2 regions of the Anaerostipes sp. AF04-45 genome follow, and region 2 is predicted to be linked to the other one. Evidence: riboswitches for the same ligand, from Rfam matches in the RefSeq annotation. Region 2 holds a riboswitch; the other holds the start of a gene.

Region 1 (15,262 bases), on a different contig from region 2:
GTTGTCAGCATGTCGTCCGCAATTCCGCCTGCGATCTTTCCGATCACATTGGCAGAAGCCGGAGCGATCAGCATGGCGTCTGCTTTCTTTGCCAGTGACACATGCGCCACATGAAATTGAAAATTCCGGTCAAAAGTTTCCACCAGACATTTTGTATTGGTCAGTGATTCAAATGCAATGGGATTGATAAAGTTGGTTGCATTTTCTGTCATGATCACATGGACTTCACATCCCCTTTTTATGAGCATGCTCGCCATGTTCGCCATCTTATAGGCCGCCACGCTTCCCGTGACACCCAGGACGATTGTTTTTCCACTCAGCATAGTCTTCTCCTACATATCCTCCAGCCGGCCATGTTTTTCATAGCTGGTCAGGCGGGTGATCTTGTTATTGTCATCTACAAACACAACTTTTGGCTTGTGTTCTTCTGCCTCTTTTGGTGTCATTTCAGCATAACACATTATGATTATCTTGTCTCCCTGGGATACACAGCGTGCCGCCGCCCCGTTTAAACAGATCATGCCGCTCCCCGGCTCTCCGGCAATGGTATATGTCTCAAACCTGCTGCCGTTGTTGATGTCAACAATGACCACCTTTTCATATTCCAGAATGCCTGCCGCCTCCATAAGTTCGGGGTCCACCGTAATACTTCCCACATAGTCCAGCTCCGCCTGTCTTACGGTTGCCCTGTGAATTTTTCCTTTTAACATTGAAAGCTTCATCGTCCGTCTCCTTACACTAACACATTATCAATCAGCCTTGTTTTACCGATATAAACTGCCATCGCCAGCATACAGCCGCCTTCCAGGGTCTTCACCGGCTGCATGGACAGAGCGTCCACCGCCTCAACATAATCAATCCTTGCCAGCGGTTCTGTCTGTATCTTATCCTTCATGGCCAAAACAACCTTTTTGGCATCCTTTTCGGTCTTGGCAAGCTCCGCGCCGAGCCGCACCGCCTGACTCAGAACCAGCGCGGCCTTTCTCTCCTCCGGTGAGAGATATGTATTTCTGGAACTCTTGGCGAGCCCGTCTTCTTCTCTTACAATCGGACAGCCCACAATACAGATATCCATATTCAGGTCTCTCACCATGCGCCTGATCACCGCCAGCTGCTGGCCGTCCTTCTGCCCGAAATAGGCTCTGTCCGGAGTGACTATATTGAAAAGTTTCGTGACAACCGTGCAGACTCCCCGGAAATGTACCGGCCTTGTTTTCCCACAGAGTCCTTCCGTCAAAACGCTCATATCAACGAAAGAGCAGAAGTCACCGTCATACATTTCCTCCGGTTCCGGATGAAAGATCAGATCTGTCCCTGCACTCTCACAGATCTTTGTATCATGTTCCAGGTCTCTCGGATAATCGGCCAGATCCTCCGCCGGACCGAACTGCATCGGATTTACAAAAATACTCACGACGACTCTGTCGTTTTCTTTCCGTGCACAGTCCATCAGACTTTTATGCCCTTCATGGAGATATCCCATAGTCGGCACGAATCCGATGCTCTGCCCCTGCATCTTCCACTCTTTTATCTGTTTCCTGACTTCCTCTACTGTACTGACAATTTTCATGATCCTCTCCTTAATACAACTTCTCTATAATATCATCATTGATGGCAAATGTGTGCTGTTCTTCCGGAAATGTCCCTTCTCCTACCGCCTTGACATATTCCTGCACCGCCTCTTTCATGACCGGGCCTGCGTTTCCGAACTGCTTTACAAACTTCGGTACAAAATCCCCGTACATATTCAGCATATCCTGGTAAACGAGGACCTGACCGTCACAGTCTGCTCCTGCGCCGATGCCGATGGTCGGAATGCGGAGTTTCTCAGAAATAAGCTTTGCAAGTTTTGCGGGAACACATTCCAATACGACCGCAAATGCTCCGGCTGCTTCTACTGCCAGGGCATCCTCCAAAAGCTTCTTCGCTGCTTCTTCACTTTTGCCCTGCACTTTAAATCCCCCAAAGGCATTGACAGACTGGGGCGTGAGACCGATATGGGCCACAACCGGGATGGAAGCTTTGACGATGGCCTCAATATGCGGACACACATCCTTTCCGCCTTCCAGTTTGACTGCTGTGGCCTCTGTCTCTTTCATGATCCTTCCGGCATTGACCACCGCATCGTATACAGACGTCTGGTAGGACATAAACGGCATATCCACTACAACAAGCGCATTCTTTGCTCCCTTCACAACTGCAGCGCCGTGGTGGATCATATCCTCCACAGTCACCGGAATCGTCGTGTCATAACCTAGCATAACCATCCCCAGGGAATCTCCCACGAGAATTGAATGAATGCCGGCTTCATCAAACAGTTTGGCTGTAGAATAGTCATAAGCCGTGAGCATGGAGATCTTTTCTCCGTTTTCTTTCATCTTCTGAAATGTACTTACTGTGTTCTTCAATGTTCTTCCTCCAATATTCTCTCCATATGTTCATAGTTCCTCATCGGATATTTGCTTTCTGCAATCCTAATCAGCTCCCTGCACAGAGGGAGGTAGATCTCCTTCTCTTCTCCGGAAAGAGCACGTAAATGCTTTTCCACAGTAGCTGCATCATTTCGCTCCACCGGTCCTGTCAGAGCTTCTTTCGGTCCCGAACGAAGAATATTTTCAAGATTCGTCCGAACAAGCGGAGCAAGTGCCGTAAGGCCGTCCTGCCCGCTGAACCCGCAGCTTTCAAGAATTCTTAAAGCCCGGTTCATCAGCGCCGCCATCTGGTTGGACGCCATGACAGCCGCCGCATGGTAGCGGACCTTATCCTCTGCCCCGATCTCCACGACCGGGTTGGGCAGAACACTTAAAAATGAGAGCATCTGATCTCTGTGTTCCCTGTCACCTTCAAGGGTAAACAAGGCTTTGGAAAGATCCTCATATGAAGTTTTTTTACTGTTAAATGGAAACATTGGATGGATAGAATAGCCGTAAGCCCCTGCTTCGGTTATTTCAGAGAAAATAGCGGAACTTAAGGAACCGCTGCAGTGACAGATAAACTTTCCCCGGACCGGGAAAGCTCTGATCTGCTCCCACACGCCTTTGATCTGGCCGTCAGGAGCCGTAATGAAAAGAACATCACACATTGATAATAATTTGTCAAATGAATCAAAACTTTGTGTGTGTGCTGCGTCTGCCGCCGCCTGGGCTGAAGCCATGCTGCGGCTGGCATACCCTGCCAGAGGGATGCCGTAATGTACGAAATACCTGCCAAGGGAACAGCCTGCTTTGCCTGCCCCGATAAACCCTGCTTTCATACGGAATAATCACCTGCTTTCCTGAGGTGATGTCCTTTATAAGATTCGTTCACTGGTATGATTTCTCTAAGGAATACCATCCAAGGGTACTATATCACCTCAATTTGGATTTAGCAAGAAAAATTGGCATGTTTGAATTGTTCTTTTTTATTTGCTATAATCTCCCCCGGAGGATACTTATGAATGATTTTATTTTCAGCTTAAATTCGACAGTCCCTATTTTTTTTATGATCTTTCTCGGATGGTTTCTGAAGGAAAAGGGATGGTTCAATGAAAACTTTGTAAACACAGCCAATAAATTTGTCTTTAACGCAGCTCTCCCGGCCCTTTTGTTCCGGGATATTTCCGGCGCCCCGTTGAAACAGGCCTTTGATCTTAAATACTTTCTGTTCTGCATGATCGTCACCACTCTGATGTTTTCCGGCATCTGGATCCTTGCAGAAATTTTCTTAAAAGATAAATCCATGACCGGAGCGTTTGTCCAGGCCTCTTTCCGGGGCAGTGCCGCCATCCTGGGAATCGCCTTCATTGAGAATATTTACGGACACTCCACTATGGGACCGCTGATGATCGTTGCCAGCGTGCCTTTGTATAATATTTTTTCTGTTATCGTCCTGACCGTCAGGGGACCGGGTTCCGGCACAAGCAGTATCAAATCTGCCCTGATCAATATCGCAAAAAACCCGATCATCCTGGGAATCCTTGCTGGACTTCCGTTTTCCTATCTGGCTGTGGATTTTCCTCCGGTCATCGATAAATGCCTAAATCAGCTTTCCGTTACGGCGACGCCGGTGGCGCTGCTCTGTGTCGGCGCAGGTTTTGAAGGCGCAAAGGCTCTGAAGAAAATCCGGCCTACGATGGCCGCCGCAATCATCAAACTTTTTATACTGCCGCTCATCTTTCTTCCCTTGGCCGTTTTTTTCGGTTTCCGGAACGAAGGACTGATCGCAATCCTGATCATGCTCGGCTCGCCGACTACCGTGAGCTGCTATGTAATGGCGAAGGCCATGGATAACGATCATGTGCTGACTTCCAGCATCGTGGTGGCCGCAACCGTACTTTCATCTGTCAGTCTCACATTTTGGGTTTATCTGTTGCGGATGTTTTCGTTTATCTGATATAATCATTGTAAAGAATAATAGAGTAAAATGAAGAAAGAGAGGACGTACCTATGAAAAATGTAAAAGAACGTTCTGCAAAAATTTACGATAAAAAGGCTGAAAATTATGAAAAGACCATCAGCGGCAGGATGGCGGCTTCTCTGGAGCAGGAGATGATCAAGAAGATCTGTGTCCGAGACAATGATAAAATTCTGGATGTGGGATGCGGGACCGGAGCACTGCTCGCCGGACTCACACGCTGGAGAGATGCTGAAGGGTACGGAGTCGACATCTCCGGAGAAATGATCCGCAGGGCCAGTGAAGATTATCCTGACCTGCATTTTCAGGTAGGCAGCAGTGATGATCTGGATTTTGAGGACAATACATTCCGCATCATAACTGTGTGCAGCGCATTCCATCACTTCCCCAATCAGGCGGAGTTCATCCAGAAAGCGGCCGATCTCCTGACTCCTGGCGGAAGGCTTTACATCGGTGTCGTTGCATTCCCTGAAGTGATCAGGATCACCGGCAACGTGGCGGACAAGCTTCTTCCTTCCTGCAAGGTGAAGCGGCCGTCCACCCATGAGATCCTTGGCATGTTCAAGGCAGCGGGGCTCACAAAGTTTCGTGTACATAAGCTGAAAAAACTGCTGATGATCTCTGCTAAGAAACCTTTGCCTGAGGATTAAAAAGTCCAAACATACTGTAAGACACGCTTTAGCGGCGTGTCTTTATTTTTTTCTACATGAGCATTGCCTGGAAGATCAGGATCATAGTAATGCCAAGTGAAATCAGCAGGACTGAACGGTAAAAGTCCTTCATTTCTTTTAGTTTGTCTTTTCTTATTTTTCTCTTCATTCGTAGGTTCTCCTTACATCTGCATTTAATCATTAGACGTTTTGGACAGCATAAAAGTTGTGTCTGTTCCACCATTTGTTTATAGTTCCCGGATGATGCACAATTTATGTCTTTTGCTTTGTTCAAAGAAAAATGAAAGAGGGAATTTCACAGAATTATCCTGTAAAATTCCCTCTTTATTGATATGTAATCGTCTGCAGTTACCGGAGGAGCAGCAGGAAGACCAAAATCATCAGAATCCCTGCTGTTATGAGCAGCAGAGACCTATAAAAATAATTGATCTCCCAGACCGTATGCCTCTTTGAAATCTTTTTCATCCATACCATCTCCTTCACTTTCTGCCCGTCTCAGCCGTGTTGGAAATAAATTGTACTGTTATAAATTTTTAAAACTTTTGTAACTTTATTATACCTTCTTTTGCAACAAATTTCAACGAATAAATTAGTTAATTTTTATGTCTGATTTTTAGTAAATATTACCTGATTACTCCAGCCATTTCAAAAACCAGGGCAGCTTCTCTTTCTTCTTTTCCAGCTTCTCCACTCCTTTTTTTCCTACCTGCTGCTCCAGTTTTTTTCTGGTCTTTTTGTCTTTTGCCGCTTCGCTTTCTTTCGTAATGCAAAGGTCCGGAAACATGACACACCACCAGTTATGTCCACTGGCATTTCCGAGATCGATTCTCAGCGCATCGTAGGTTCCCTCGGGAAACACATAGCTGCCATAGTCCTTTTCGGGAAACTTCTCTCTGGTCAGATAGACTTTGACCGGTAGATCCTTTCCCCTCTTTTGCAGCGTGGACTTTGCCACTTTGGCAATCTCCTTTTTCCGGCTGTTAAGAATTCTCTTTGCATCTTCTTTTGTGTTGGCCTGTTCCATATACGGTTTCAGATATGCCACTACCTGGTCCCTGACCAGGAGTTTTTCTGCCTGGTCTTTCCTGCTGTCACTGTTTGCCCGTATGTGGAACCGCACGACTCCCTGTTTTATTTTCTGATCCGCTCTGCCGTCTTTCTCTTTTGTCCATACCACAGAAAAGATTACCGCGGCGGCAAGGAAAAACATCCAGATGATTGATTTTTTCTTCATACTATGAACATGCCCGGATTTTCTGAATTTTAAACATGAAAACTTTTATCACATACCCGGTAGACAAGCAGGAAACCTCACGTTACGATGAAACCGGCTAAAAATTTCACAAACAATATTTCAATTACGGGGTTGACATTGCGGTGCCATGTATAGTATTTTAAAGTCATAAGTCATATGACTGACGGACAAGTGGAGTTTACCACAGGAAGTATGACAACGAATTTTTAGCCGACCGTCTGGGCACCCTGCCTGGACGTGCGGCTTTTTTTATTCCATTAGGAAAGTCTACGGCTTTCCACGAGCCGCTGATACTCGTATCCCAGGCAGCCAATCAACATTTTTACAGGAGGTTCCTATGATTGTTGGACACATCCATTCCATGGAATCCATGGGATTAGTCGACGGCCCGGGCATCCGCAGCGTAGTTTTTTTCCAGGGCTGTGCCCTTCGGTGTAAATTCTGCCATAACCCTGACACCTGGGAGTTTCAGGGCGGCGAAGAGATGACTCCGGAGGCGCTGGTGAAAAGGATTTCCCGCTTCAAGCCCTACTTTAAACAGAACGGCGGAGTGACCTTTTCGGGCGGAGAGCCCCTGATGCAGCCAGAGTTTTTGCTTAAGACTCTGAAACTCTGTAAACAGGAAGGCATCCATACGTGCATTGATACCGCAGGCTTTGGTCAGGGAGATTACGATGAAATTCTTTCATACACAGATCTGGTACTTTTAGATCTCAAGGAAATAACCGGGCCGGCTTACGAGTCTATGACAGGAAGGCCAATGGAGCGGTTCATCGAATTTCTAAAGGCATTGGAACGAAACGGCACGAAACTATGGATACGCCATGTCGTAGTTCCGGGACTTACAGACAGCAAAGAGCACATGCAGGAACTAAAAGAATACATAGACCGCATACCGAACGTAGAAAAGGTAGAGCTTCTCCCCTATCATCTGCTCGGCACCAACAAATATGAGGTAATGAATCTTTCTTACCCGCTCAAAGGAGTTCCGGCAATGGACAAGGAACGCACCAAACAACTTCAGAAAACCTATTTTGATCAATATGGAGGAAAACAATGTTAAAAGAATGGAACGGCTTTAAAGAAGGAAAATGGACAAAGGAAACCAACGTAAGAGACTTTATCCAGAAGAATTATACATTATATGAAGGAGATGACTCTTTCCTGGCAGGTGTTTCAGAAAAAACAGAAAAAGTGTGGAACAAATGCGAAGAACTGCTTTCTGAAGAGACAAAAAAAGGCGGTGTTTTGGATGTAGAGACCAATATTATTTCCGGCATCACTAACTTTGCACCCGGATATATCGACAAAGAAAATGAAATCATTGTAGGTCTTCAGACAGATGCTCCTTTAAAGCGCATCGTAAACTTATACGGCGGCAAGAGAATGGCCCATTCTTCTCTGGAACAGTACGGATACAAACTGAATCCGGAAATAGACCGTCACTTCAATGAATACCGCAAGACACACAACGAAGGTGTCTTTGATGCCTATCCGCAGCGCACAAGGCTTGCAAGGACAGCCGGTCTTCTGACAGGGCTTCCGGATGCCTATGGACGAGGACGTGTGATCGGTGACTACCGCCGTGCTGCCCTCTACGGCATCGATTATCTCGTGGAAGAAAAGAAACGCGATCTGGATGCCTTAGACGGACCGATGAGCGAAGAGCGCATCCGTGCAAGAGAGGAAGTCTCCGAGCAGATCCGTGCTTTAGGAGCAATCAAAGAAATGGCTGCTTCCTACGGAGTGGACATCTCTAAACCTGCATCCAATGCCAAAGAGGCGGTCCAGGCGGTCTATATGGCTTATCTTGCCGGTGTAAAAGAAAACAACGGTGCGGCTACATCCCTTGGACGTACTTCCACTTTCCTTGATATTTATATTCAGCGTGACCTGGAAAACGGCGTGCTGACAGAGAAAGATGCCCAGGAACTGATCGACCAGTTTATCATCAAGCTTCGCCTTGTAAGACATTTAAGGACACCGGAGTACGATGAATTATTCGGGGGAGATCCTACCTGGATCACAGAGTCCATCGGCGGTATCGGAATCAACAGCAAACCGCTTGTGACAAAGACCTCCTTCCGTTATCTCCATACACTGTATAATTTGGGAACAGCTCCGGAGCCGAACCTGACCGTCCTTTGGTCTGAAAAGCTTCCGGCCAACTTCAAGAAGTTCTGCTCCAAAGTTTCCATTGACACAGATTCGATCCAGTATGAAAATGACGATGTCATGAGACCGATCTACGGAGATGATTATGCCATTGCCTGCTGTGTGTCTGCCATGAAAGTCGGAAAGCAGACCCAGCTGTTCGGAGCCCGCTGCAACCTTGCCAAGTCCCTGCTGTATGCTATCAACGGCGGCATCGATGAGAAAAAGGGGATTGAAGTCATTCCGGGTATCGAGCCGATCACCGATGAAGTATTGGACTACGAAAAAGTTTGGGCTAACTACAAAAAAGTTCTCGCTTATGTAGCAGAATTATACGTTGATACCGTAAATATCATTCATTATATGCATGACAAATATGCCTACGAGGCGAGCCAGTTTGCACTGCACGATACCAATATGGAGCGTATCGCAGCATACGGCGTGGCAGGTCTTTCCATCGCGGCAGACTCGTTATCAGCAATCAAATATGCCACTGTAAAACCGGTGCGCAACGAAAACGGTGTGGCAGTAGATTTTGAGACTGAAGGAGATTTCCCGAAATACGGCAATGACGATGACCGGGCAGACGACCTGGCTGTCAACACTGTCACTTTATTCTCTGAGGAATTAAAGAAACATCCGATTTATAGAAATGCCATCCATACATTATCTGCACTCACCATCACATCCAATGTTATGTATGGAAAGAAAACTGGCTCCACGCCGGACGGAAGAAAATTAGGGGAGCCTCTTGCTCCTGGTGCAAACCCAATGCACGGACGGGACAACAGCGGCGCTTTAGCCTCTCTGAATTCCGTAGCCAAGATTCCTTACCGCGACGTGTGCCAGGACGGTGTTTCCAACACCTTCTCTATCGTGCCCGAAGCTTTAGGAAAAGATCAGGACCAGAGAGAAGAAAATCTTGCAAACATTCTGGACGGTTACTTTGTGCAGGGCGCTCATCATCTGAATGTCAACGTATTCAACCGTGAGACATTGATTGACGCAATGGAACATCCGGACAAGTATCCGACACTGACGATCCGTGTTTCCGGATATGCGGTAAACTTTAATAAGCTTTCCAGAGAACAGCAGGAAGAAGTTGTAAGAAGAACGTTCCACGAGGGAATGTAGGGCATTTTGCACACGATTTCTGTTCGGCTTTGAATTGCCTCACTACAAGCGTGTGCAAAATGAAATCTCAAAAACCACTCAGAAAATTTTATGAAACAAAAGGAGCAGCCAGCATGGGCTTATATAGATCAGACCAGCCGAGAAGGCGAGTAAACTCTGTACAATTCAGACCGATGAAACATTGTGCAGAGTACGGCGGATTTTATCCGCTTTAAGATTTCATCGGGAGACAGATCCAGAATCATCTGCGGCTGCATGAGCAGTCCTTATTTGGATACCTGTTTTCCCGAAGAATCCCATGCTAAAAGGCTGCGGACAATGTTTTGTCCGCGGCCTTTTGTTGTTCTATAACACACTGACAATACGGCAGAAGGCAGATACAGAAATGTATTTTGTCTTCTGTCTTTTTTATATGAAAGGATCAGATCATCATGAGTTTATTAGATATTAAAGATTTATCACATTCATTCGGTGATAAACAGCTTTTTAAAGAAACAGAATTCCAGCTCAATAAAGGAGAACATATAGGAATTGTCGGTCCAAATGGTGCAGGAAAAAGTACGTTTATCAAAATCTGCACCGGGCAGATTACTCCCGACAGCGGACAGATCTTCAGACATCCTGCAGCTTCTTTCGGATGCCTGGATCAATACGCACAGATGAAAGAAAATATAACGATCTCAGATTTCTTAAAATCTGCTTTTCAGTCTCTCTTTATAAAAGAGGAGCAAATGAATCTGCTGTATTCAAAAGCAGCGGCCGGAGATGAAAAAGCCCTCCCTGCCGCCGCACGGCTCCAGGAACAATTAGAGCTCCATGACTTTTATCAGATTGACACCAGGATTGAACAGGCAGCTGCCGGACTGGGACTCCTCACTATCGGTCTTGAATGCCCGGTAGAAAAAATCAGCGGAGGTCAGAGAGCCAGGGTCATCCTCGCTAAACTTTTGCTGGAACAGCCTTCTGTCCTGCTGCTGGATGAACCTACAAACTTTCTGGATAAGGAGCACGTCTCCTGGCTGGCAGACTACCTTTCAGGGCTTCCGAGCGCTTTTCTGGTTGTCTCCCACGACAATGAATTTTTAGAACAGAGTGTCAACCGCGTATGCGATATTCATAACGGCAGACTTACAAAATATTACGGCACCTACTCTGATTTTTTAAAAAAGAAAACGTTTCTTCAGGAAGAATATATCCGACGGTATTCTTTCCAGCAGAAAAAGATCAAAGAAACAGAAGAATTTATCAGAAAAAACATGGCCGGGCGAAAGTCAAAAATGGCCAGAGGACGCAAGAAACAGCTGAACAGGATGGAACGCATGGAAAATCCAGACGTAACTGAGAACCGACCGTGTTTTAATTTTTCACAGCTTCCGGTGACAAATGCTGACCACCTGTCCGTGAGACTTTTGTCTGTGGGGTATCAATATCCGCTTCTCTCCGGCCTTCAATTTTCAGCAAAAGGAGGACAGAAAATTGTGATCACAGGTTTCAACGGAATCGGCAAATCCACCCTTTTGAAAACTCTGACGAATCAGATTCCTGCCTTAGACGGCAGTTTCTCATTTTCAGAACAGGTCACCATCGGATACTTTGAACAGGATCTAATATGGGATGATACAACCAGGACACCGCTACAGATCGTGTCTGACTGTTATCCCTCTCTCCCAATCAAAAAAGTACGGCAGCATCTTGCGCAGTGCGGAATTTCCAGCTGTCATGCCGGACAGGAGATAGGATCATTGAGCGGAGGTGAACAGTGCAAGGTAAAGTTATGCCTGCTGACACTAAAACCATGTAACTTTTTAATTATGGATGAACCCACAAATCACCTGGATGCAGCGGCTAAAGAAGCATTGAAAAATGCATTGAAAAATTTTACAGGAACCGTACTGGTTGTATCTCATGAAGAGAATTTTTACCGCGGCTGGGTGGACAGAATGATACAAATCCAAAAATAATTTTAACCTTGTATTGCTATCCATACATTTTAAAAATCGAGCAGAGATCATACAGGAACTGTCATGCTATGATCTCTGTTCCATATTCTCTCAGCACTTCTCTTATCTCTTCCTGAGGCTCCTTCTCACAGATTATCCCATCCACCTGTGTAAAATCTGTAAAGACATAATTTGCCTGGAAATCAAACTTTTTTGTCTCCATGACCAGATATCTTCTGCGGCTTTTACTGATGGCTTTTTGTTTCATAGCTCCGTCCTCCGGAACATAAGTCGTGACCACATTTCCTTTTACGTCCGCTCCAACGACTCCCATAAAGCAGAGGTCAAACCTGAAGTTCTCCATCATAGAGAGGGTCAGCGAACCCAGAAACCCAATTTGAGACCGATTGAACTCTCCTCCCAAAAGAATAAATCCGGTGTTTCCATCCGCTGCGAACAAATTTGCGATATCCAGCATACAGCTTACGACCGTCACGTTTCGTTTAGAACGGATGATTTCCCTCGCAACCTCCAGATTCGTTGTAGATGTATCCAAAAAAACCACATCCCCGTCACTGATCAGCTTTACCGCTTTTTTTGCAATTCTCTGCTTTTCTTTCAGGTTTTTTTCTTTCCTGGAAGAAACCGCGTTGCTGTGCCCGGGGTGCATGCCTTCCGTCAGAACGGCGCCTCCATAGGCACGCTTTAAAAGACCGCGTCCTTCCATACTGGCCAGATCTTTCCGGATACAGTCTTCTGTAACCTCAAACATCCGGCTCAGCTCTTTCACTCTTACTTTCTGGTTTTCTTGCAAAAGTTCAAGAATCTTTTGCTGTCTTTCCTCTACAAACATGATCTGTCACCACCTGATTTTTCTTTATATTTTAACAGAAAAGAGAGGGACCGTCTATTATACCTTTTTAGATTATTCACCCTTCTCATAAAGCAAGTTAAGATTACTTATGATTATTTTTAAAAAGTGTATTGAAAAATATGGAATTTATTTACTTATAAACAATATTATGTTAAACCAATTTCAGGGATCAGGTTTCAGATACTCGAGAGGACTGAAACCGGGGGAGGACCTGAGGGCCCTCCTTTTTCTTCAAACATTTCTTTTACAGGAGATATGTAAATTGACAAAACCTTTTCTAACATATAATTCTCAACTTTACAAACTTACCAACGAAAAAAAGTTAATAATTACTGACCGTGTGAAAGCTCTTCAAATACTAAAGGATATTGGTTATTTTTCTCTTATCGGAGGTTATAAAACTCCCTTTATTAACCCTATGACACGCATATATCAAAACAAAATAAATCTACATTAATCACTCTTCGCTTGTTCCATACTCCAATCCCTTTAAAAGTAAAAATTCATTAATCACAAAAAACTGAGCCGTCATATACACATCAGAATTAAACTTTCCCTTCAGTACCGGATGAGCATAAAACTGAAGGCTGATATCACTGAGCCTCGACAATTCATTATTCCCCACTTTTGTCACAGAGATGATTTTGACACCCTTTGCCTTCAGCCTGCCTGCAAGCTCATTGACAAAGGCATTTTCACCGGAAAGAGAAAACAGAAAAAATACGTCTCCCTCTTTTACGATTTCCAGCACCATCTTTATTTCTTCCCGGCCTTCGATCAGATTACAAAGATAGTCCAGAAAAAGCAGGTTCTTTTTTAACTCTCTCGCGGCATTTTTCTGGACCGCTCCTGTTCCGTATACATATATGCTTCCGGCCCTGGAGAGCATCTCTGAGACATCCGAACAGTCCCTGTCCTTCATCATATCCAGAGTCTTTATGTAATCCTGGTAGACCCGCTCGATCTCCCTTACATCGAAGGATTCCTCCTCCCGGCTGTCCCATTTCAGAAAAATCTTCAGTTCCCCGTACCCTTCCATCCCCAGCTTATGAGTAAACCTTGAGACGGTTGTGTGTGACACATGGCACTGTTTTGCCAGCTCCTGGATCGACATAGTCTGACACTCCTTCTTGTTCCGCAGAATAAAGTTCCAGATGCTCAAATCATTTTCATTCAGTTTATCATAATTTTCTTCAATCAGGGTTTCCAGCCTCATCCGCTATCTCCTCTTTTTTTGTCTTATACTCCATGTACTTTAAAAATAAAATCTCAATCAAAATGAAATATGATGTGAGAGAATCATACTCTATGTGACTGAACGGCTGGGAAAACACTGTCTCGGTAACATAGAGAGCATAATCGGTCATATGTGCCAGTGTGTTTTCCCGAAGCTTCGTGATGGACAGCACAGAGACGCCCCGGATCTTTAGATTTTTAGTGAAATTGTTGATAAATTCATTCTCTCCTGAAACAGATATGATGATAAACAAGTCATCCTCCGTGACAATGCTGAGAAGCCTTTCCGCTTCCTCATATCCGCTCAGATCATAGATCAGCCTCCCGCTCATCATGAAGGTCCGCTTTAACTCTTTTTTAATGGAAGACTGGATCATGCCGATCCCATACACGTAGATATTCTTTGCCTGATCAAACTTCCTAAAGATATCTGTACAGTCCTTTTCTTTCATGCTGCCGATCACCCGGCGGTATGACTCACAGACCATGTCCACATACCCGATGTTTTCCTTTGCCTCCTGATTATCAAGCTTTAAAAAGACCTTTAGTTCACCATAACCTTTTAAGGACAGCTTCTGGGCAAACCGCAGAACGGTTGTCCTCGACACACTGCACTTAAATGCCAGCTGGTCTATGGCAAGCTTTTCACACTCTTTCCTGTGCGAAGATATGTAATTCCATATGTATAAATCATTCTCGTTAAGCTGTCCGTAATGCTTGTTCACCAGTTCATCTAATTTCATAAAGACATCTACCTCATAAATGTGTCCGCCGCCTTTTGGTTCCTGAATCTTACCCCAATTTTACTCTATTTCCCACATTTTGTCCATTGATGCAGAAAGGCAGATATCCTCATGATACCTGCCTTTCGATAATGGAGAAATTTCCTACTCGTATTCCACCAGAGGACTTGTTCCCGCTTCCACTGTCTGTCCTGTATAAAATTTAGTCAGCTTATGTCCGTTTGGTTCTATGAAAACCAGCATGGAGACATCCGGAATTTTTTCTTCCCTGAGCATCTGACGGTCCACCTTTACAAGGGGATCACCGGCTTTTACCTTCTGCCCCGGCTCCACATAAGTTTCAAAGCCCTTTCCATCAAGTTTTACCGTGTCCAGTCCGATATGAATGAGCACCTGAACACCGTCACCGTTCTCAAGTCCGATAGCATGCTTTGTATCCGTCACCGTAGTCACTGTACCGGTGCAGGGAGCTGAAAACACATCCTCCTCCGGCCAGACAGCGATTCCGTCACCCAGAACCCTTCCTGCAAACATTTCATCGTCTACCTCAGAAAGGTCAATACTCTTTCCGGTTACCATGGAATAAAATATTTTCTCTTTTTTACTTTTTCCCTTTAAAAATCCGAACATCCCATACCTCCCATTTGACTTATCTCAGTTCCGGCCAGAAGTCTTTGTTTGCTTCAATCAGATCATCCAAGATCAGTTTTGCAACTCTTGCACTCGGAACTGTCTTTGAAAGAGTAAGCGCCTGCCACAATTTCTGATAGCTTCCCTCGATCCACGCTTCCACTGTCAGTTTTTCTACACTCACCTGCTGTTCCATCAATCCTTTCTGGAACTGAGGAATCGCTCCCTGGCAG
Region 2 (15,262 bases):
GGACTGTATCTAGAATTATAAATTCATCCCCATGATTTGTCTGCATCAAAAGATACACAAAACCAAATTTATTACTTTTTAAAGGGAAAGGAATCTATGATGAAAATCCAGAAATCCAGAATCGAACAGCTGAATGAAATCATGGCTCTCTATTCTGGTGCCAGGCTATTTATGAAACAGCATGGAAACCCGGATCAATGGGGAGAACATTATCCGGAAGAGTCCATGATCCGCATGGATATAGAAGCTGGAAATAGTTATGTATGCATAGAAAACGAACAAATACAAGCTGTCTTTTTTATAAAATGGGGCAAGATTTTTCTTATAAAAAAATTTATGACGGTAAATGGAGAAATGAAAGCCCTTACGGTGTTGTACACAGACTTGCTTCCAAAACAACACAGAAAGGATGCGCTTCTTTTTGTCTTTCCTGGGCTCTGGAACAGTGCGGAAATTTAAAGATCGATACCCACCGTGACAACAAGGTCATGCAGAATCTGCTCAAAAAAAATGGTTTCTCATACTGTGGGATCATCTGTCTGAACGACTGCAGTGAACGTCTGGCGTATCAAAAATCCATGTAAGTTGATTCCTGCATGATCGTGCAGAACCCATATTGACAGAATAGAAAAACCGGCTGGATAACAAATCCCGCCGGTCCAATTATTTGATAGTTTTTAATAGTCAAACTTCTTCTCAAAGTATTCTTTCAGATCTTCGATCTTCACCCGTTCCTGTTCCATTGTATCACGGTCTCTGACGGTTACTGCTCCGTCTTCTTCGGAATCGAAATCGTATGTCACACAGAACGGTGTTCCGATCTCGTCCTGTCTTCTGTATCTCTTTCCGATATTTCCGCGCTCATCGTACTCACAGTTGTAGTATTTCGCAAGCGTCTCATAAACTTTCCCTGCCCCCTCAGCTAATTTCTTGGACAGAGGAAGCACCCCGATCTTCACCGGTGCGATAGCCGGGTGGAAACGAAGGACGGTACGTTTGTCTCCGCCTTCCAGTTCTTCTTCGTCATAAGCGGCGCATAAGAATGCAAGAGTCACACGGTCGGCTCCGAGAGACGGCTCGATTACATATGGAATGTAGCGCTCTTTTTTTTCATCGTCAAAGTAAGTCAGATCTTCCCCTGAAGTATTCTGGTGCTGTGTCAGGTCATAATCTGTACGGTCAGCGATACCCCACAGTTCTCCCCATCCGAATGGGAATAAAAATTCGATATCTGAAGTTGCCTTGGAGTAGAAAGACAGTTCTTCTTTTCCATGGTCACGGACTCTCATCTGGTCATCGGTGATGCCCAGTGTCTTTAACCAGTTGATACAGAATTCTTTCCAGTAGGCAAACCATTCAAGATCTGTATCCGGCTCGCAGAAAAATTCCAGTTCCATCTGCTCAAACTCTCTTGTACGGAACGTAAAGTTTCCAGGAGTGATCTCGTTTCTGAAAGATTTTCCGACCTGTCCGATACCGAACGGGATCTTCTTTCTGGATGTCCTCTGCACGTTTTTAAAGTTTACGAAAATACCCTGAGCTGTTTCCGGGCGCAGGTAAACTGTATTTTTTGCATCCTCGGTGACACCCTGGAACGTCTTGAACATCAGGTTGAACTCACGGATATCCGTAAAATTTTTCTTTCCGCAGGACGGGCATACGATGTCATGATCATTGATAAAATCCACCATCTCTTCTTTGGTCCATCCGTCCACAGAGCCGCCCTCAATCTCCATGCCGTGTTCATCCATATAATCTTCGATGATCTTATCTGCGCGGAAACGTTCGTGGCACTCTTTACAGTCCATCAAAGGGTCGGAAAACCCGCCCAGATGTCCGGAAGCAACCCAGGTCTGCGGATTCATAAGTATCGCACAGTCCACACCTACATTATACGGGCTTTCCTGAATAAATTTCTTCCACCATGCTTTTTTTACATTGTTTTTAAGCTCCACGCCAAGATTTCCATAATCCCATGTATTTGCCAATCCGCCGTAAATCTCAGATCCGCTGTACACAAAACCTCTGGCCTTTGCTAAATTTACGATTTTCTCCATTGTTAATTCCATATTGTTTCTACCTCACCGTTTCTTCATTTCCTATAATCTGTTCTATTGTAGCGTGTAACCCCTCTTTTTTCAAGAGATAAGCTAAAAAAGTCAAAGCAGTTCCAAAAAATCCAGAGACTTGAAATGATGGCTGACATACTGTTTTAAAAATGACTCGCTGACAGAATCAAGTTCCTTCAAAACTTCCTTAGAGACCCTGAACGTATACAGCTTCTCCGGGGGGCTGCTTATAATAAACTGAAGCGTATATACCGCAGATCCGGATATATGTACTGTACGTCCCCCGGATTTTGTGCAGTTTGAGCAGAGAATCCCTCCCGAACCGCTGTCAAAGTAACTGAGGTCCTCTGTACTGCCGCACTGGGTGCAGCAAAATACTTCCATCCCCTGTCCGTAGAGAGCCATGAGTTTAATTTCATACACTCTGCGTATGAGCTTCGGATCTATGGTCTTTTTTTCAAGTGCTCTAAGACTCAGGTAAAGAAGCTTCAGAATCTCTTTTTCATCATTGTTTTCTCTTGTAAGATAAGATGCAAATTCACAAAAATAACTGCCATAGGAAACCAAAAGAAGATCTTCCTTGACGCCCTCAAAATAATGGCCTACATCTGCCCACATGAGATTAAAGGAGCTTCTTCCTTCATACAGTGAAAACTCTCCGAATGTCAGAGGCTGACAGGCCGCGGCATATGGACTGGTGGCTTTTTTCGCCCCTCTCGCAAACGCCGTGATCCTTCCCCGTTCCTTTGTGAGAAGCGTGACTCTCTTATCAAATTCTCCGATATTTCCGGCGTTCAGTACCAGACCGGTTACTTTGATCTCCTGACCCATTTTTTATACTTCTTTCTTGTTGTACCCGTAATTTTTGAGAAGCATGTCACTGTCACGCCAGTCCTTTTTCACTTTCACCCACAGCTGAAGATTCACTTTGATATCCAGAAGGTTTTCCATCTCCATCCGGGCCTGGCTTCCGATCTTCTTTAACATACTGCCCTGTTTTCCGATGATGATTCCTTTATGAGAGTCTCTCTCGCACACGATCGTCGCATCAATATCGATGATATGGCCGTGTCTTCTCTCTTTCATGGAGTCGATGACTACCGCAATCCCATGCGGAATTTCCTGATCCAGAAGACGCAGCGCCTTCTCTCTGATCAGCTCCGCGCAGATCTGCCGCTCCGGCTGGTCCGTGACTGTATCTTCATCAAAAAACATCGGCCCCTCCGGAAGGTATTTGAAAATGCTGTCTGTGACATCATCCGTGTTCTGTCCCTTCAGCGCGGAAACCGGTATGATCTCTGCAAATTCACATACATCTTTGTAGGTGGTGATCGCTTTTAAGATCTCTTCGTCCTTCACCGTGTCCGTCTTGTTGATCACCAGGATAACCGGGGTCTTCACCTTGCCCAGCTGTTCGATGATATAGCGCTCTCCGCCTCCGATAAAGGTAGTCGGCTCCACCAGCCATAAAATAAGATCCACCTCGTTAAGAGTCCTCTCGGCGACTTTCAGCATATAGTCGCCGAGCTTGTTCTTTGCCCTGTTGATCCCCGGAGTGTCCAAAAATACAATCTGTCCCCTCTCGTCGGTGAATACGGTCTGGATTCTGTTCCTGGTTGTCTGGGGTTTTTTCGAGGTGATCGCGATCTTTTGTCCGATCAGCTGGTTCATCAGCGTAGATTTCCCCACATTTGGCCTGCCGATCAATGTCACAAATCCCGATTTCATTCCTGTGTTCATAAAATTCCTTCCTAAAATACGTGTTTAATTTCTTTAAATTTATCCTCAGCTTCTCTCAGTTTATCTTCATTTCCGATAGTACAATTATTTCCCGCATCCACCACACAGCGCACATACGGTGCCAGCGAACGGATCGTCTCCTGACTGCAGGACAGCACCTGGTCTCTGTACTTCTGAAGTTCTTCTTCTGTCCTTCCAAGAAGATAAGCCTGGAAGCTTCTCTCTCCCAGATCATCCGGCTCCAGCGGGGTATCCATATTGCTGATCGTTCCGATGATATATTTTACCATGTCACGGTCATCGATATCGAAATGCTCCACAAAATCAGCCGCATTTTCGTAGACTTTGTAAGTCTCTAAGAGATTCGGGTCCCGATAGGATACAAACATACTGTCTCCCTGAGGCATAAAGCTGCACATGCATCCGTAGGCTCCGCCTTTTACACGGATATTAAGCCAGAGATACTCGTAAGAAAAGATTACCTGGAGAACATTTAAGGCTCCCGTATATTCATAACCCTGCTCAGCAAAATTTCCTGCACAGGCCACATACTGGACACCGCCCGCCGTAGCGAAGCCCTCCTCCTTTTTCTCCGGAAGAATTTTTGTCTCCTCTTTGGCTAATTCGCCGGTAAACATGCGTGCTGAGAACTTGTGCACCGCATCTTCCAAAAAGGACGGTTCTTTTTCTTTTCCTGTGTAACTCACCATCATATGTTCCTTCCGGAAAATATATCTGCACGCCTCTCTCATGCTGTCAATGATCTTTCCGCTCTCCTGCTCAAAGGATTCATACCAGTCCTTTACAAACTCAAACATGGAAACGCCCTGGATCTGTTCTTTATACCTTGCATAAGGAGAAAAATAGGACATGGCGCGGTTGGATGCCGTTTTGTGTCCGGCTTGTGTAAGATCTGTCTTCATATTAGTGTAAATCTGCCCGATGATCTCTTTCAAACGTTTCTTGTCCTCCAGTTTGCTCTCAAACAGGATCTCTTCCATGAGTTCAAATGCCTTTTTTGCATTTTCATAAAAACACTTTGTCCTGATGACAAAATAACTTTTTACACCTTCAGCACCGGCCGGCAGAACGTCCATCGTCGTCACCATGCCTCCGGTCTCAATACCGATTTCATTTCCAAGCTCAAAGTAGCTGTGCTTCTTAGTATCTACGCTTCGGAATACTTCTGACATGAGAGACACATAAGGCACGAGCCTTGCCGGAACCTCTGACATGTCGAATACGATCTTCAGATAGCAGATACCATTTGTAAAATATGGATGCCAGATCACCTTAACTCCGTCCACTGATACTTCTTCATTGCAAAGAGGCCGGATCTCCTTCTTGATATCCTTAATATCCAGAAGCGGGATCTTTTCAAGGTCCTCTTTCGGAGTTGCCGCCTCCTGATATTCTTTCAGCTCTTTTGTAGCCTGAACGAGCTGCCTGATCTCTTCTTCTGAAAGACTTTCTTTGAATTCCTTCAGCTTCTGCGCCGTCTTCTGGTCCTTCCGGCTCTGAAGGCCCCTCTCCGGCTTCAGCACCACAATGGATTTATGTGTATTGGACAGAAGATAAGTTTCAATCAAATCCGTAAAATAACTTCCGTCCAGCTGTTTTCTCAAAAACTCAAACACATCGTTGGTCTTGATATGCATAAACGGCTCATGATCGTCATAGAGCCAGCTGTCATACATCTGAAGTCCATACATCAGTCCCTTTGGAAATCTGCCGAAATTAGCCTCTTTATACTGGAACTCATAATAATTCAGCGCAGATTCCAGGCTTCGTCTCTGAATCCCCTCTTTAGAAATCTTACGCAGGGTGTCCTCGATGATGCGCACAAAGTCTGCCTCTTTTTCCTCATCTGCCTCTTGGGCCACCACGGAAAACACAGGCTGTTCGATCCCATTGTCATAGGAACTGCTGATGTCCTTGCCGATCCCGGCTTCCATCAGAGCCTTTTTCACCGGCGCGCCCTGCATAGAGAACAGTGCCCTGTCAAGAATCTGAAATGCGATATACAGTTCTTTATTAAGACTTGTCCCTATCACTGCATTATAGGAGAGAAACGTTTTGTTCTGTATCTCATCCTGCTCGCTGACCGGATATACTGCCTCCACTCTCTTTACTTCTTTAAAGGCTTCCTGGGGCTTCCAGGATGTGTCCACCTGCTTCTTTTCAAAATCAGACAGATAATGTTCGTCTATGAATGTCAGGTACTTTTCCGCATCCATATCCCCGTATAAATAAATATAGCTGTTGGACGGATGATAGTAAGTCCTGTGGAAATCCAAAAACTGCTCATAGCTGAGTTCCGGGATCGCTTCCGGGTCGCCTCCGGATTCAAATCCATACGGAGTGTCTGAGAGCAGGGACTTCTGGATCAGACGCGCCAGCTGCTGATCCGGAGATGAGAACACACCCTTCATTTCGTTGTAAACGACGCCGTTGTAGATTACGGGCGCATCTTCTGATTCAAGAGAGTGATGCCATCCCTCCTGTTTTAAGATTTCGGGTTTCGTATAGATATTCGGGTAAAATACCGCATCTAAATACACATGCATCAGATTAAAAAAGTCTTTGTCATTGCAGCTTGCCACCGGATATACCGTCTTATCCGGATAGGTCATTGCATTCAAAAATGTGTTCAGGGACCCTTTGACCAGTTCCACAAACGGGTCTTTTAATGGAAACTCTCTGGAGCCGCAGAGTACAGAGTGTTCCATGATATGAGGAACTCCGGTGTCATCCTTCGGCGGTGTCTTAAATCCAATCTGGAATACCTTGTTGTCATCTTCGTTGGATACTACCACAACCCTGGCCCCTGTCTTTTTGTGGCGGTACACATACCCGGTTCCATTCAGCTCTTTGATCTGTTCTTCTTTTACCAATTCATAATTCTTCATCATAGCCTCCGAAATTCGTTCTTTATTTTATGCTTGATCCGCCGTGCACACAGGCGGAAAATATTTCACTGTTCATGATAAATTATACCACATTTGCTGTTTTCTTATTAATGCGTTTTTTTTCATTATTTTCGGTGTGCCCGGACTTTCTGCCCAAATCCGTCTCCGAGATCAAAATCGCCGCCATCACCAGGGCAAAACCGATCAGGATCTTCACCGTCGCCTTCTCACCATAAAAAATCACGCTGAAAAGCACACCGAACACGGACTCCAGACTCAGGATCAGAGATGCGGAAGATGAACTCACCCGGCTCTGCCCTATACTCTGAAAGGTAACAGCCACAGCCGTACACATGATCACCAGATAGGCCAGGCTTCCTGCCTGTCCGACCGTCCAGTGGATAGCACTGATGTCTTCGGTAAATACAGAAATCCCTGCACCCCAGAGTCCAGCAAATAAAAATTGCACGATCGTCAGCAGCACCGGATCTTTCTGACCGCTTTTCATGCCAAGATAGGCAATATGAAGGGAAAATAAAAGGCCTCCCACCAGAGTCAATCCATCACCGATTCCTATACTAAGGTTCCCATCCAGTGAAATCAGTCCAATACCCGTAATGCAGATCAATGCGGCCAGGAAGTTTTGCTTTGTAGTCTTCTTCTTTTGCCATATCCATGTGACAAAAGGGACTGCCACACAGTAGATCGCCGTTAAAAATGCATTCTTTCCGGGCGTCGTGTGATACAGTCCTTCGGTCTGGAACCAGTAAGCCCAGAACCAAAATCCTCCCAGCACAAATCCTGTCTTAAAGTAACTTTTATCTATTTTCCCCAGTCTCTTATGAAAAAAGATACACAAGAGCAATGCCCCTGCTAAAAATCTTGTCCCAAGCAGAAAATTTTCCGGGACATTAGCAATGGTATTTTTCATAATAAAAAAGGAACTGCCCCATATCAGTGCAGAACCGAACAACGCTGCCTTGCCGAGCTTCGTTTTATTTTTTTGATTCATACAAACCCTCATCCTTCTGAATTGTTTTTCCGTTAAGTATAATAATACCATTTACCAATACATTGCCGCAACTTCTTTTCACCCGAACTTTTGTTCTTTTCCTCCTTGCTTTTTATATGGCACTATGCTAGAATAAGAGAACAAACATTCGATATTGTGAGGTGGATTATGGAAACTATCAGTCCTTCCCTGTCATTGCAGGAGAAGCTAACAATTCTAGCAGACGCAGCCAAGTACGACGTAGCCTGCACGTCCAGTGGAGCCGACCGCAGAGGTGAAAAGGGAAAACTGGGCAACGGAGTGGCTGCAGGCATCTGCCACAGCTTTGCATCCGACGGCCGCTGTGTCTCCCTTTTAAAGATACTTCAAAGTAATGAATGTATCTACGACTGCAGGTACTGCTTAAACCGCTCGTCCAATGACCGGGTGCGCACTACGTTCACCCCGGAAGAAGTCTGCCGCTTAGTCATCGAGTTCTACCGCCGAAACTATATCGAAGGGCTGTTTCTAAGTTCCGGTGTGGTAAAGAGTCCTTCCTATACGATGGAACTCATGTGTCGGACACTGTCTATGTTAAGAAATCAGTATCATTTCAACGGCTATATCCATGTGAAAGCCATTCCCGGAGCGCCGGAAGAACTTCTGGAATCCATCGGATATCTCGCGGACCGCGTCAGCATTAATCTGGAACTGCCCACACCGGAAGGACTGAAGGATCTGGCCCCTCACAAGACACAGAAAACGATCTTAAAACCCATGGAACAGATCCGTTCCGGCATCGCAGATCACCGGCTGTCCATCGGCAAGGACCCTATGATGGAACGCTTCGGCGGCAACCGCAGTCTAAAGCACACGATCTTCGATGATGTCCGATCCGGCCGCATCGAGGAGCACAGACAGCTGGCATCAAACTCTTTCCTCCCGCCCGCTAAGGACAAGAATGCACCCTTTGTCCCCGCCGGGCAGAGCACTCAGATGATCGTTGGAGCTACCGCAGAGAATGATCTTCAGCTTCTTTCTGTCACTCAGCAGCTGTACCAGAAGTTTGATCTGAAACGTGTCTTCTTCTCAGCCTATGTCCCGCTCAATGAAGATTCCCGCCTTCCCTCCCTGGATACCGCCCCTCCTCTGTTAAGGGAACATCGTCTCTATCAGGCCGACTGGCTGCTGAGGTTTTACGGCTTTCATGCAGAGGAACTGCTGAGTACTGACAGGCCCAACTTCAATATCATGCTGGACCCCAAGTGCGACTGGGCACTGCGGCACCTGGAGCTTTTCCCTGTGGAGATCAACCGCGCCAGCTACGCAGATCTTCTGAGAGTTCCCGGCATCGGCACCAAATCCGCCTACCGTATTGTCAAGAGCCGCCGACAGCGCTCCCTGACATTTGAAAACCTGAAAAAGATGGGGATCGTCCTGAAACGGGCCAAGTATTTTATAACCTGTAACGGAAAGATGATGTTTCATATCCCGATCGAGGAGAACTTCATCACCCGTCAGCTGATCGGAGAGGATTACAAAAAGTCCTGGGAGATTGATCATCCCCAGACCTATGAACAGCTGTCCCTGTTTGACGATAAGAATTTTGCATCGGCCCCCTCAGCCGAAGATACCTGCAAGTCTCTGAGCGGACAAATATAAAAACCAGTAACAGTTTTAATATTTGCCTGAAAAACGGCCGACTGAAAATAATGGAGAAAACGCATGACCATTTTCACCTGCAAAGATACGTTTGAGGATATGATGTCCTGTATATACACTGCCTGGGCATCCCGCTTAGGCCACAAAAACATCCGATTAAAAACTGAACCCATAGGGAATCTGGAACTGTTCTGTGATTACCGCCATGTAGATCACGATCCCGATCAGACCGCCAGTGTCATCCGTTCCATCCAAAAAAAGATCTCTTTTCGCGCCTACCAGATGGTATACCGCGCTGCCATGTCTTTTCAGGAAGAAAAGCTGGATATGATCTACCGGTTCCTGATCTATGGGTTTCACTATGGGCCTGCCGTTGTCAATATGCTGCAGGAGCCTGCTGTGATGAATTTGTTTGAACTGGACCGTAAAGTTATGAATGAAGCTCACTTATTCCGGGAGTTTCTGCGTTTTTCCGAAATAGATCATGTTCTTATCTCCCATATTGAACCCAAGTGTGATGTCCTGACCATCCTGGCTCCCCAGTTTACGGACCGCATGCCCTCCGAGAACTGGATGATCATCGACGATAACCGGAAAACTGCCGTCGTTCATCCCTGTGATCATGATTACTATATGACCACCCTCTCAGAGGATGAATTAAACCGTCTGAAGACCTCTGAGATTTCTGATCTTTACACAGATCTCTGGAAAGTATTTTTTGAGACGATCGGTGTAGAAGCCAGAAAAAATCCCCGCTGTCAGAAAACCATGATGCCGCTCTGGTACCGCAAACACATGACAGAATTCCTTTAATCTATTTTATCTCTTGACTCTCATGCAGCGTGATAGGCTATTCTGTACTTACCAGGAGGAGGAGACCAAGATGAAAACAGTAAGAGAAGTAAGCAGATTAACCGGTATCAGTGTGCGCACTCTCCACTATTATGACGAGATCGGACTTTTATGTCCCGACCGTGTCACGGAGGCTGGCTACCGGCTGTACGGCACCAAAGCTTTGGAACGCCTTCAACATATTTTACTGTTCCGGGAACTTGAATTCTCATTAAAGGACATCAGAGAGATCCTGGATCGTCCGGATTTTGACCGCCAAAAAGCATTAGATCAGCAGATACAGCTTTTGAGGCTTAAAAAGGACCGGCTGGAACATCTGATCGACTTCGCTCTTGGAATTCAAAAGTTAGGAGTGGAATCATTGAATTATCAGACATTGAACAAAGAAACGCTGGAAAGCTATAAATCCGAGGCCAGAAAAAGCTGGGGCGGTACCGATGCTTTCCGTGAATATGAGCAGAAAGCAAAAACTTATACAGAGGAGGACTGGAAGGTCATGAATACCAAGTTTATGGCAAACTTTGCGGAATTTGGCCGTCTCATAAACGAAGACCCGGCCTCCGAACCGGTGATGCACCAGGTTGAGCTCCTCAAACAGTCTATTACGGATCAATATTATACCTGTACAGACGATATTCTGGCCTCTCTGGGCGAAATGTACGTCTGTGATGACAGGATGAAAGAGTCTATAGACCGTGCCGGCGGAGAGGGAACCGCCCGTTTCGTCTCAAAGGCCATTCATATTTACTGCCAGACCCTATAATACAGAAGGAGAGAAACCAGCTTGATTTCTCTCCTTCTTATATCTTCTAATGATGGAATAAACGGATTCCCGTAAAACACATCACCATGTTATATTTATTGCATGTGGCAATGACATGGTCATCTCTGATGGAGCCTCCCGGCTCAGCCACATAAGAAACGCCGCTTTTGTGTGCCCTTTCGATATTATCGCCAAACGGGAAAAACGCATCTGATCCCAATGCCACACCCGTCATCTGATCCAGCCATTCACGCTTTTCTTCTCTCGTAAACACTTCCGGTTTTACTTTAAAGATATTTTCCCAAGCCCCGTCGGCTAAAACATCCATATAGTCGTCTCCGATATACAAGTCAATGGCATTGTCACGGTCCGCACGTCGGATACCGTCCACGAACTCAAGTCCCATGACTTTCGGAGCCTGGCGCAGATACCAGTTGTCCGCTTTCTGTCCTGCCAGACGGGTACAGTGGATTCTGGACTGCTGTCCCGCACCGATGCCGATGGCCTGTCCGCCCTTTGCGTAGCATACGGAATTAGACTGGGTATACTTTAATGTGATCATTGCAATCGCCAAGTCAATTTTAGCAAAGTCAGGCAGTTCTTTATTCTCTGTCACGATATCGTTAAAGAAATCCTTGTCAATGTTCAGTTCATTTCTGCCCTGCTCAAAAGTAACACCGAACACTTCCTTGCGCTCCACCGGAGCCGGCACATAATCCGGATCAATCTCGATCACGTTATAGTTTCCTTTTTTCTTTTCTTTTAAAATTTCAAGAGCGTCTGCGTCATATCCCGGTGCGATAACCCCGTCAGACACCTCTCTTTTTATAATTTTGGCTGTTGCCGCATCACACACATCGGAAAGTGAAATGAAATCTCCGAAGGAAGACATACGGTCAGCCCCCCTCGCCCTGGCATATGCATTGGCAAGAGGAGTAAATTCCATATCCATGTCATCTACCCAGTAAATCTTCTTTTCCACATCAGTCATCGGAAGCCCTACCGCAGCGCCTGCAGGAGAGACGTGCTTAAAGGAAGCTGCCGCCGGAAGCCCGGTCGCTTTTTTTAGTTCCTTCACCAGCTGCCATCCGTTTAATGCATCGAGAAAATTAATATATCCCGGTTTGCCGCTTAACACTTTGATCGGCAGTTCACCGTCTTCCATGTAAATTCTTGACGGCTTCTGATTCGGATTGCATCCGTATTTTAATTCTAATTCCTTCATGGTCTCCTCCTATCGATTCTTGTTCACGATCCTTGTTTCATATTCTCCTGTTTTGATATCAATGTAGCGCACAAACAGAGATACTTTGTTGTCTTCATTCAGGCTTTCCCACACACGGCTTGTAAACGCATTAATATCATCGTCTAAACCGATTAATTTAGGCTCTCCCTCAAAACTCGGAAGCGGATCTCCGTCCTGCATATAGGTATGAATGAAATGTCCCTCCCCGCTTACCGGATTCTCATAGGCAAATGTATACCGGTTACATGCATCCGGATTACCGTTATTGCTCTTTAAAATAGACATTGCATAGTTGTAGGTTCCGTTTTCCACATGCATAATGCCTGAAATACGCGGAGTATAATTCGGTGCATCCGGCTCAAACTCTCTCGTCCTCAATGCCTGTTCAAATGTCTGCTGTTTATCCATGAGCTCGTAGATCGTATCCGTCTGGTCTCCGTTGGTCACGATTGTTTTATTTCCTAATACCTTGACCGGAGCATAGATGATAAGGCTCGGATCACTCAGCTTTGACGGATCAAAAGCCTGTGTCCGGATACCTTTTCCGTCCTCAATAAACACACGGTTTCTGCTGTTTTCGCTTCTTCCCATGATAAAATATGCAGTCACTGCATAGGCCCCGTTTGGTGACTTCCCGATCACAATTCCTCTTCCAGGGTATGAATTCCCTTTTAACTCGTTTTCTAATGACAACATCTTCATTGTCCTGTATCCTCCTTTTGTATCTGTGTGCAGCTTCGCAGAGAGATTTTCATTCCATACGAAAGGTTCGCAGACCTTTTTTATGTAAAAATAAGCCGCCTGGGCACACTAAATAAAAGTTGCCCAGGCGGCCGGCATTTCTGCTGCCGTGCTCCCCGTGGTTTCTCCACTATCCGCCAGTCGCACAGCTTTCAAAATAAATATACACTATGATCTGTCATTTTTCAAGTCAAAATACTCAGTCCTGACAGTTTAAAACATTTGAATCATCAGTTCTGCCGCCGCAGTGTTGGTGACTGCCGGTACCTTGTGCACATCACAGACACGAAGCAGTGCAGACACGTCCGGCTCATGGGGCTGTGCAGTCAGTGGGTCCCGGAAAAAAACAACCAGTCCGATCTTTCCCTCTGCAATTCTGCCTCCCAGCTGCTGGTCTCCTCCATACGGTCCTGACAAATATTTCTTCACCGGAAGTCCTGTGGCTTCCTCTACCCGTTTTCCGGTTGTACCGGTTGCGACCAAGTCATATTTTGCTAATGTTTCTTTATGCTTCTTTGCAAATTCCACCATCTCGTCTTTTTTCTTGTCATGTGCGATCAATGCAATAATCATATCTTTATCCTCCTGATGTTTAATGACTGTAAGGCTAATCTACACTAAAGAAGCCACTTTTACAAGAGGAATATCTTTAGATCACCGCTTAAGAGATTTTACTTTAGAAAATTTACTGTAAATTTTCTTTTTCTTTACAGTCTGATACGATCTGACTTTAAAATAGTACCTTTTTTTCTTTTTTAACTTGCCTTTTGTGTAAGATGCTTTTTTTGCAGATACAGTTGCTATCCTTTTAAAACCGGAAGACTTTTTCCTGGACATGTAAATCTGATATTTAGACACGCCGGAAATTTTTGACCAGCTTATTTTAATCCCCTTTGATCCGCTCTTCTTCAGCTTCTTTATTTTATTCGTCTTTGGGATCACCGTAATTTTGCAGGAAGCCTTTTTTCCATTTCCTGTTCTTCCGGTGATAACCGCTGTCCCTACCTTTTTCGCCGTTACTTTGCCTGACGAACTGACCGATGCCACAGACGAACTGGAGCTGGACCACTTAACTGAAGGATAGGAGTTCTTAGGTTCTATGTAACTTTTCAGTGTATAGTAGGAACCTTTCTTCAGCGACAGGGACTTTTTATTCAGTTTGATATTTTTTGCAGGAATGCTGCTGATCAGGAAGTTTATATCCACATTTCCTCTGATGCCATTGACCGTTCCTTTGTTAGTACACTGCCACATAACATAGTTTCCGGAATAAGTACACAGATTGCTATATTGTGCAACCCATTTTGGATATTTTTGAAATGTCTTATTCGTCAGTTTCTTCTCAAACCAATTTTTATTTGCATATATTCCTACTTTGCTATAACCGTTTGCCTTTAATCTTCCGGCAAATGCCTCTGTAATCTGTGCCAATTTGGAATTTGAAAGCTTTAATAAAGAATCATCTTCCAAGTCGTAATAAACAGGATATGATAATTTTTTATCCTTAATCAGACGAATAACATGATCTGCCTCACTTTTCGCCTTCTCTACTGTGTCTGCATAGGAATAAAGGTAAACTCCATAGGGAATGCCCAGACGCTCACATTCTGATACATTCCGCAGCCATTGATCATCGTCTTGGTCTGTTTGATCCATTCCATACCCACACCGGATAACAGCAAAATCAATCCCTGATATTTTCACCATCTCCCAGTCAATCTTTCCCTGATGCTGACTGACATCTATCCCCTTTTTCACTGCTCCCGGAATCGGATTCCCCAGATCATTGACAAACATGCCGTTGACTTTATTCCAGGCATTTGAATATGGTTTTGAAGCTCTGCTGAAAGACTGTCCGGGATAGATCGGTGTACCGTTTTTGTAACGCCAGCTGTTCTCTGCTCCCTGTCCTTCCTTCTGTTTAGGTTCTGATTGGTTACCGTTTACGAGTACCGGCAGTGCAGCCGACATCAAACTGACAGTCAAAAGTACCGCGAAAACTTTCTTTGCCGCTCTTAAAAAACTTTTCTTCATCCCTGTCCCCTTTCGATAATCCTACATTTGTAGGACTATTATATCACAAGTTGTCCGCCTGTGGGTATAAATTTTCATTCTCCTGTGATATAATTAAAAAAAACAAACGACAAAGGATGGGGTTTATATGAATCGTTTAAGAGGGAACAAAAAAAGGATTTACTTTAGTTGAATTAATCGTCGTGCTGGTTATTCTGGCGATCCTGATCGCTTTGCTGGTGCCGACTCTGACCGGGTACATAGACAGAGCCAACA

What was found. Region 2 has a riboswitch for ZMP and ZTP ahead of DWV34_RS04995 (IMP cyclohydrolase). Riboswitches for the same ligand answer to the same signal wherever they lie in the genome.
Region 1: it holds a riboswitch for ZMP and ZTP, as region 2 does, so the genes downstream of both, pflA (pyruvate formate-lyase-activating protein) here and DWV34_RS04995 (IMP cyclohydrolase) in region 2, are expected to answer to the same signal.

What each region holds. Positions count from the first base shown of each region.
Region 1 covers NZ_QTXQ01000003.1:82,192-97,453, forward strand. The annotation lists gene coaBC (bifunctional phosphopantothenoylcysteine decarboxylase/phosphopantothenate--cysteine ligase CoaBC) at 1-323, opposite strand, end outside; gene panD (aspartate 1-decarboxylase) at 333-722, opposite strand; gene panC (pantoate--beta-alanine ligase) at 734-1,570, opposite strand; gene panB (3-methyl-2-oxobutanoate hydroxymethyltransferase) at 1,581-2,408, opposite strand; gene DWV34_RS05530 (Rossmann-like and DUF2520 domain-containing protein) at 2,405-3,253, opposite strand; gene DWV34_RS05535 (AEC family transporter) at 3,433-4,371, shown strand; gene DWV34_RS05540 (class I SAM-dependent methyltransferase) at 4,425-5,042, shown strand; gene spoIIR (stage II sporulation protein R) at 5,695-6,297, opposite strand; ZMP/ZTP riboswitch at 6,465-6,549, shown strand; gene pflA (pyruvate formate-lyase-activating protein) at 6,656-7,381, shown strand; gene pflB (formate C-acetyltransferase) at 7,375-9,606, shown strand; gene DWV34_RS05560 (ABC-F family ATP-binding cassette domain-containing protein) at 10,038-11,567, shown strand; gene DWV34_RS05565 (DeoR/GlpR family DNA-binding transcription regulator) at 11,629-12,399, opposite strand; gene DWV34_RS05575 (MurR/RpiR family transcriptional regulator) at 12,878-13,636, opposite strand; gene DWV34_RS05580 (MurR/RpiR family transcriptional regulator) at 13,614-14,399, opposite strand; gene DWV34_RS05585 (PTS sugar transporter subunit IIA) at 14,544-15,029, opposite strand; gene DWV34_RS05590 (6-phospho-alpha-glucosidase) at 15,049-15,262, opposite strand, start outside.
Region 2 covers NZ_QTXQ01000002.1:416,503-431,764, forward strand. The annotation lists gene DWV34_RS04945 (hypothetical protein) at 264-584, shown strand; gene DWV34_RS04950 (glycine--tRNA ligase) at 678-2,069, opposite strand; gene recO (DNA repair protein RecO) at 2,160-2,900, opposite strand; gene era (GTPase Era) at 2,904-3,809, opposite strand; gene DWV34_RS04965 (insulinase family protein) at 3,821-6,721, opposite strand; gene DWV34_RS04970 (DMT family transporter) at 6,801-7,730, opposite strand; gene DWV34_RS04975 (putative DNA modification/repair radical SAM protein) at 7,899-9,371, shown strand; gene DWV34_RS04980 (TIGR03915 family putative DNA repair protein) at 9,435-10,184, shown strand; gene DWV34_RS04985 (MerR family transcriptional regulator) at 10,255-10,986, shown strand; gene DWV34_RS04990 (phosphoribosylaminoimidazolecarboxamide formyltransferase) at 11,033-12,211, opposite strand; gene DWV34_RS04995 (IMP cyclohydrolase) at 12,221-12,934, opposite strand; ZMP/ZTP riboswitch at 13,049-13,128, opposite strand; gene mgsA (methylglyoxal synthase) at 13,187-13,546, opposite strand; gene DWV34_RS05005 (GH25 family lysozyme) at 13,628-15,007, opposite strand; gene DWV34_RS05010 (type II secretion system protein) at 15,184-15,262, shown strand, end outside.